DNA from 2 places in the Shouchella sp. JSM 1781072 genome. Region 2 is predicted to be linked to the other one. Evidence: predicted binding sites of a transcription regulator. Region 2 holds the regulator's gene; the other holds the start of a gene.
What was found. The regulator LexA, encoded in region 2, represses DNA repair genes until DNA is damaged. The targets are predictions, from matches to a motif close to CGAACATATGTTCG.
Positions count from the first base shown of each region.

Region 1 (4,217 bases), on a different contig from region 2:
ACCAACATCGGCACTAATGCCTTTTGTAATATCTTCGTCGCCGCCAAACGTTTCTTTAATACTTGAGAAGAATGAACCACTCATTCCTAAAATTCCTTCTGCTTTCATCGTCGCAATGGCCGTAATTTTTTTTATGACTTCTGTGTCATATGTTAATTTGTCGCGATTTTGATTCTTTTCTTCTTGCTCTCTTTTTTCTTTCATGTACGTTTCATCTGTTTTTGTCGTTGATTTTACGTTATTCATTTTCATCATCTCCTAATTCGTGTAATTTATTGTCTTTTACTAAATAGAGCATCTAGATAGCCAGAGGCATTTAAATCTCCATCAGCCCATTTACCAACTAAGAAACCAATTGTAATGAATAGTCCAACGGCAACGGTGTACCAAAAGCCAATCGTAAAAAAGAGAACACTGAACACCGCTGCAATCAGAAGACCTACAATCCGTCCGCGATAACGCTTTACAGTTTCTGGATTCATGCGCACCCTCCTTAAATAACACGTTGCCGCTTATTTTGATTCGGTTGATTCTGTTTCACAAATACTTTCACTTCAGAAACAGCTACTTCTAACCATGATTCAAGATCTTGCTTTACCCGGTCCTGTAATTTTTTTGCGTTTTGTTGGACAGGGTTTGGCCCAAAAGGCGTATACGTAATTTCCAATGCTACTTGATTGGAATCTCTAGAGATCCTTGAATGGATTTCTAACGAACGCATCCCATCAAGGGACCGTGCGCTTTTTAATGCAGTTGATTCAATTGACTGCTTTGAAATTCCAATTTCCCCTACCTCAGTAGAGACGTGATAGGAATGAATTTCACTTTCACTTCTTCTGAAACTAGCAAAAAACAAAATCAAGGATAGCAAAATCAGAAAGGCGAAGACACCGATCAAGACCCAAAAGTACGGTTCACCAAGGGCAAGGATCTCGTCAAACACATTGTACACATTTGTTATTTGCAGAATGAATCCTACAGAAACAACAAGTGTTAATAAAGCAAACAGTGCCATAAAAAATCGCAGAACGCCATTCATTCTCTCACCTCCTTCAAAAAAACTTGACATCTATCTTGCAAGATTAGACTCGCTATTTTTTTACCCCCACTGCAAAAAGCTAAACCCTCTTTTCTGCAACTTTATAACTAGGTCACTTTTCTTTTTTAGGAAATTCAGAAACTAGGTTAATCTTCTTAAAAATCGGGTACAAAGGAGCTATACACAAACTTTTCAAGGAGTGATTTTTTGCGTAATGTGTATGAGCTAAAAATGAATTCTGGTGAGACAAAGTTATATGGTACAAATATGAGGCTGGAAACGGTTTTGCGAGAGGGTATTAATTTAGAGGAAGTGCTATACGAATTCGGCTATGAACGTGAATTTATTTATACATATATTGAAGATATTAAGCGTGATTGCCTATACTATACGCTTGAAGAAGCCTTATTACATAAAAGACCAATGGAACATTTCTAAAAAGAAACAGACTATTCTTTTCCAGCTTATCGAACTGATCGATAAGCTTTTTTATTGTGCACCTGCCCCTTTCCCGCCATTCAAATAAAATTGGACGTAGCGCATGACTTCTGTCTTAAGTCGATTAGAAGCCCCTCCTGTATAAAGAATTTTTCCGTTTAACCAGCACGCATACGTGTACGTTCGATCTGCTTTGATCTTTGGACGTAAATTCACTCGCATGTTTCGCTTCGCCATTACAGCTTGAGTCTGAAGCAAATCCCTCTCCAAAAAAATGAGTGCTTGCTGAATCACTTTCACGTAAGCTTCAGGAAAAGTCACTTGGATGTTTCGTTTTAAAAACGATTGTTGCTCTGAAATCAGAATTTTTTTAGCAAGCGCGATAAAAATATATGTACGGAAAATGAGTATAGGCTCTGTTTTTACGGTAAGCAAGTGAGCAAAGTCTAGCTCTTGATCTACTCGTGTATTCATTTCGCTCGCCACCTTTCTTTCTCGTTTATTATATACGAATATACGTTCGGTATTCAAGTAAAAAGAAAAGCTGACAACAATTGATTTATTGCCAGACTTTTTCATAATCCTGTTTATCTTGCACCTACAACTGGATGCGGGACGTAACGTTCTTCTAGATAGTGCATTTCTTGAGATGTGAGCTTGACATCCAACGCCCCTACTGCGCTTTCCAAATGTTTTTCTTTTTGAGCACCTATGATGGGAGCCACGACTGGATCCTTGTTCAGCAACCAAGCCAGTGCCACTTTATCACGTGAAACCCCATGTTGATCGGCAATTTCTCCTACACGCTCTATAATTCCTCGATCCACATCCTGCATGGGGTCATACTTTGATTTTTGTGTTTGGTCAGTTTCAGAGCGTGGGGTGGATTCAGACGGATCCCGCGTTAAACGACCTGCTGCTAGTGGGCTATAGGGCGTGACCGCAATTTGTTGATCACTGCAATATGGCATCATTTCTCGCTCTTCTTCCCGATAGATCATATTATAGTGGTTTTGCATCGATACAAATGGCGTCCATCCATTTTCCTTTGCTATGTGCTGCGCCTTTTGAAATTGCCATGTAAACATGGCGCTCGCCCCAATATGCCGCGCCTTTCCTGCTTTCACCACATCATGCAAGGCTTCCATCGTCTCTTCAATAGGCGTGTCGTAGTCCCAGCGATGAGTAATGTATAAGTCAACATAATCCATTCCTAGCCGTTCTAAACTATGGTCAATTTCCGTTAAAATTTCTTTCCGAGAAAGTCCCCCACTGTTCGGTCTGTCAGGTCGCATCGGCATAAACACTTTTGTTGCCACAACAATGTCATCTCGGTTTGCGTAGTCATTTAGCGCTTTTCCTAAAACTCGCTCACTTTCACCCATTGAATAAATGTTCGCCGTGTCAAAGAAATTAATGCCAAGATCAAGAGCCTTTTTAATAACCGGGCGACTTTTCTCTTCATTTAAGATCCATTTATGAATCCAATTATTCGGGTCCCCGAAACCCATCGCACCTAAACAAAGTCGCGAAACGTCCATTCCTGTGTTGCCGAATTTAACATAGTCCATTACGATAAGCCTCCTTTTCCTCCTAGTTTACCCTCTAGACTAAACTCCAACGCAAATTAATAGTACTCGTTTAGATTAAAACGCCGGCAAGAAAATGCTGACAAGTCGATGTCAGTGTTTCCAGAAATAATTAGCTGACTTAATGCTTGACCCACCGCACTACTAAATTTAAACCCGTGACCAGAAAAGCCCGCCGCGATTGCAACATGTTCATGCCGCGGATGCCGATCAATAATAAAGCGATCATCTGGTGTCATGGTATAAAGGCATGTCTTTCCATATGTCAGATTCCCTACTTTAGGCAAGGAATGGCGTAAAAATGTATGTAAATCCTCTTCATCCTCTTTCCTTGCCCCAAAAGGCTGCAAATCATGATTAGGGTTTACGGGCACGCCTCCATCGTGACGTCCGACTTTTAAACCAGCGCCGTCAATACTAGGGAAGCCATAGTACAAACCATTCTCTGTTTCAAACGCAAAAGCTGGAAATTGTTCTGAACCGTAGTGTCGTTCATCGGCATCGTACCATGCAAAAGTCTTCCGAAGAGGAGTCAGAGGAACCGTCAAATCAAGCTTCGCTAACATTTCCTGCGCCCATGCTCCTGAGGTAACGACGAGCGAATGGGCATTATAGGTATCTGTTTTTGTAAAAACAGTCACAGAATCTTTGTGTATCTCTACATCTTGAACGCTCGTATCTCCGATTATGGTGGCTCCGTATGATTCCGCTAACGTACGGTACGCATCAATACTCTCCTCGCACCTCAACACACCCGAGTTTGGTTCAAAACAACCAACATAGCCTGGCTGTACGTTGACACCTGGGTACCGATGATGAATATCGTTTGCATTTAAAACTTCTAATGGAAGTTGATACGCCTCGGCACTTTTCAACGTTCCTTGAACCAACTTACTTTCTTCTTTCCCCACACTTAATACACCTGTTTTTAAAAACAACGATTTTCCGCTCTCTCTTTCAAGTGACGTCCACAATTCTTGCGCTCTCAGCACAAATGGAACATAGAGCGATCCTTCTGCGTAGGCATGACGAATGATTCGTGTCTCTCCATGGTGACTTCCCCTTTGATGAGGTGGATGAGACGAATCAAGTAACAACACTCGTTTGCCACTCTTCGCCAAAAAATAGCCTGCCGCCATCCCCATTGAGCC
Region 1 is NZ_JBHFQE010000003.1:259,712-263,928, forward strand. It holds gene ACE1TH_RS15170 (Asp23/Gls24 family envelope stress response protein) at 1-246, opposite strand, end outside; gene ACE1TH_RS15175 (DUF2273 domain-containing protein) at 273-482, opposite strand; gene amaP (alkaline shock response membrane anchor protein AmaP) at 494-1,039, opposite strand; gene ACE1TH_RS15185 (hypothetical protein) at 1,247-1,477, shown strand; gene ACE1TH_RS15190 (YhjD family protein) at 1,529-1,951, opposite strand; gene ACE1TH_RS15195 (aldo/keto reductase) at 2,065-3,048, opposite strand; gene solA (N-methyl-L-tryptophan oxidase) at 3,105-4,217, opposite strand, start outside.
Region 1: a site for LexA is predicted at 1,987-2,000, ahead of ACE1TH_RS15190 (YhjD family protein). Genes of this name have one in related genera too.

Region 2 (4,217 bases):
TACGGAGTTAGTAGAACCCATGTCCATTGATGAAGCTTATTTAGATGTGACGGATAATCATTATCATGAAAAGAGTGCGAGTAAATTAGCCCGTCAAATTCAGCTTGATATTTGGGAGAAAACGGGGCTAACAAGTTCTGCAGGCGTATCCTATAATAAATTTTTAGCTAAAATTGCGTCCGATGTCAAAAAGCCTGCTGGACTCACTGTCATTCCACCAGACAAGGCACTGACGTTTATAAAAGAACTAGCCGTAGAGAAGTTTCCAGGTATCGGGCCAAAAACTGCTGAAAAAATGCACAGTCTGAACATCTATGTAGGCGATGATTTATACAAGATGACTCAGCTTGATCTTGTTCATCATTTCGGAAAAGCTGGTTTATCTTATTACAAACGAGCAAGGGGCATTGATAACAATCGGCTGAAACTGCATCGTGATCGAAAATCGGTTGGAAAAGAACATACGTATGCACAACCACTTGTAACCGATGAAGATGTTTTATTAAAACTAAGACTTTTAGCAGATGAAGTGCAAGCTTCCCTTGAACGAGTAAAAAAACAAGGGAAAACTATTGTCTTGAAGATTCGCTATCGATCATTTGAAACGATAACGAGGCGGATTAGTTTACCTGATTACGTTCACACAAGTGAAGCGTTATATCAGTATGTGCAAGAATTGTGGTTTGAATATGGAGAGATCCGTCACCAAGTTCGTTTGCTTGGAGTGAGTGTAACGAATTTAGTTGAAATACGCTACCAAACACTTTCGCTTTTTTGAAGCGGTTAAAGATAAAATAAAATAATTCCTACAATGACAAGTAACAAAAACAGGACAAGAATGGTGATAAGCAATACCATTTCATCTGAAAGATCCATTCCATTCGCCTCCTATGTATGGGTTATAGTCATCCTATGAAATTTTTTCGGATGTGTGAAAAGAGAATGAAATGAAAGAAAACGGGCTGTTTAGACTCTTTTCTTACAGATTTAGCTAGGAGAGAGCGTTTGACGGCTGTTTTTTTTTCGCATATATTTAGAGTTGCGAAATAAACAAGGAAGATCTTTAGACAACGAAGGTGATCAGTATAAAAGCGGAAAAGCGTAATTTAATGATTATGTGGTTTGCCAACTTGTTTGTTGGTGCAAGTATGACAATGGTCATTCCATTTTTATCTCTTTACATTGAATCGTTCGGACAATATTCAGGTGAAGATGTTCAAAGATGGTCTGGCTTTGTTTTCGGTATTTCTTTCTTAGTTGCTTTTCTCGTTGCGCCAATTTGGGGACGAATTGGAGATCGTTACGGACGAAAAAAAGTACTCATTGGAACTGGTTTTGGGATTGCCATCTCGGTATTTCTTATGGGGTATGTTCAATCTGTTGAGGCATTGTTTGTTCTGCGTGCTTTCATGGGGCTTGCGACAGGGTTTATCCCTGCATCAATGGCTCTAATTGCAGCACAAAGTAGTAAGCGTACAGCAGGAGAAACGCTCGGAACTTTACAGACAGGTACTGTTTCTGGAGGTTTACTAGGACCTTTGTTTGGAGGTCTGATCGCAGATACTGTTGGAATGGAATTAACGTTTGTATTGACCGCGTCAATCTTAACCCTCGCATCACTACTTGTTGTTTTTGGGGTAAAAGAAGTGATTTATGAAGAAAAAGGTGAGAAAAAGCGGAAATATGCAGCAAAAGAGGTACTGGCATTTATTGTTCGTTCCCCTATGCTAATCATGGTAATGGTTGTAGCGCTCATTATTCAAATGGCATTGTTTAGCGTCCAGCCACTTTTAGCTCTATTCGTTAATGATTTAGTCGGGCCAGTTGAAAATATGGCATTTTTAGCCGGTTTAGCGTTTTCAATAACCGGTTTAGGGAACTTATTGTCAACTCGAAAATGGGGACAGCTAGGTGATCGAATGGGCCATGAAAAGGTAATGCTCATTTTACTTATTTTGTCTGGTGTGTTTTTCATTCCGCAAGCATTCGTTGATTCACTCTGGCAATTAATTGTGTTACGCTTCGTCTTTGGTTTAGCGGTAGGAGGATTAATTCCTTGCACGACAGCGTTTATTCGCCAAGCGTGTCCAGTATCGATGCAAGGGGAAGTGCTCGGTTATAATCAAAGCTTTCGTTTTTTAGGAAACGTATTAGGACCGGTCTCAGGCGGTTTAATTGCAGCGAGTTTTGGTATTCCGTATGTATTTATTAGTGCCGGCGTCTTGTTTCTTCTGACCGCGATTGTTTTAAAAATCATGTTAAATAGTGAAAGTAAAAAAGAAGAGAATGAGGCTGACAGTCAAGCCCATCATCAATAAAGGCGTAAAAAAAGAGCACTGGGTTTTCCGGTGCTCTTTCTTTATGTTTAATGGATCGTTCGGAAAACACCAATGACTTTTCCTAAAATCGTACAATTGTCTAGTATAATCGGCTTCATTGTTGAATTTTCAGGCTGAAGGCGAATGTAGTTCTTTTCTCGGAAAAAACGTTTGACGGTGGCTTCATTTTCATCAGTCATCGCAACAATAATATCACCATTATCAGCACTTTGCTGTTGCTTCACAATGACTTGGTCCCCATCGAAAATACCCGCTTCGATCATACTTTCACCTTGAATAACTAAGGCATACACTTGTTCATGACCAGACATATGATCTGGAAGGGGGAGGTAGTCATCGATATTTTCAATCGCTGTAATTGGACTACCTGCTGTAACCTTACCAATTACAGGAATATAGCGTGCACGTTCACGAATAATGGAAGGCTCGTCCAGTGCTTCTTCAAGCGAAAGCACTTCAATTGCTCGAGGTTTCGTAGGATCACGACGAATGTATCCTTTCTTTTCAAGACGAGCAAGATGACCATGTACGGTTGAGCTTGATGCTAAACCTACTGCTTCCCCAATTTCACGTACGGAAGGCGGATAGCCTTTCTTTTTTACTTCATCTTTAATAAATAATAAAATTTCTTCTTGTCTAGTAGATAATTTAGACACTCCTCTTCACCTGCTTTATCTATGTATTCGTTATCTTTACTTTAGCACATCGAACATACGAACGCAAACATAAGTTCTAAAAATGCTTGACACGAACAAAAGTTCGAAGTATCTTAGAGTAAGAACAAATATTCTTACGAACGGGTGATCGATAATGAAGAAGAATCAAGAAAAAGGAATTATTATTGCTGGTATTATTACTGTTTTATTTATGTTTAGTAGTTTGTTATCCTTTGATGGTGATGAGAACGAGCAAGTAGAGGATCGAAACAGCAATACGGACAGTCACGTAATCCTTTTAAATGATCGTTAGTCGCTGAAACATTGCAGTGGGAGGTACAGTATGAAACGAAATAAAGCCATTTTATATTGTCGAGTTAGTACGGATAAAGAAAGTCAACAAACGTCTTTAGCTCGTCAAGAAGATGAATTAGTGAAAATGGCTCATCAACATGGAATAGAAGTGAGCGATTGTCTTTCTGAGGTTGCTAGTGGATATGACTTGGATCGCGATAATCTTCTATTTCTTTTAGATCAAGCAAAAAAACAAACGTTTACGCATTTGCTTGTAACAGACGAGACGAGAATTGGTAGGGGAAGAGCGAGGACTGCTATTCTATATCAACTTCAAAAGTATGGCATTACGATTTATACATGTCACAACGATGGTGCATTACATTTATCAGAAGCAGACGAGATGGTTTTTGAAATCGTAGCCATCGTGGAAGAGTACCAGCGAAAATTACATAACTTGAAAATCAAACGCGGGATGAGAAAAGCGATTGAAAAAGGGTATCATCCGGAGCGCAACTTAAAAGATACAGGTAGTGGGGGACGCAGTAAAAAAGACCTCCCAATTGAAGAAATTGTTAGATTGCGAGAGAAAAAGCTAACGTTTCATGACATTGCGATAACGTTAAATGGGTTAGGTTATCATTGTTCAAAAGCAACGGTACATCGGCGTTTTCAGCAATACGAGCAAACAAAATCAGATGAGTTGATCTAATGAAATGAAGATGCTATGATGACAACCGAAGGATAGGTGATTGACGTTGTTATCAAAATCAAAATTAGACCGAATCAATGAACTGTCTCAACTAGCGAAGACATCAGGATTAACGAAGCAGCAAAAAGACGAACAGCAAGCGCTTCGAAAAGAATATTTAAATACGTTCCGCTCCACATTTAAAAATCAACTACATTCCGTTAAAGTTGTTGATGA
Region 2 is NZ_JBHFQE010000001.1:902,802-907,018, forward strand. It holds gene dinB (DNA polymerase IV) at 1-778, shown strand, start outside; gene ACE1TH_RS04790 (MFS transporter) at 1,110-2,318, shown strand; gene lexA (transcriptional repressor LexA) at 2,366-2,995, opposite strand; gene ACE1TH_RS04800 (hypothetical protein) at 3,150-3,308, shown strand; gene ACE1TH_RS04805 (YneB family resolvase-like protein) at 3,339-4,001, shown strand; gene ACE1TH_RS04810 (DUF896 domain-containing protein) at 4,048-4,217, shown strand, end outside.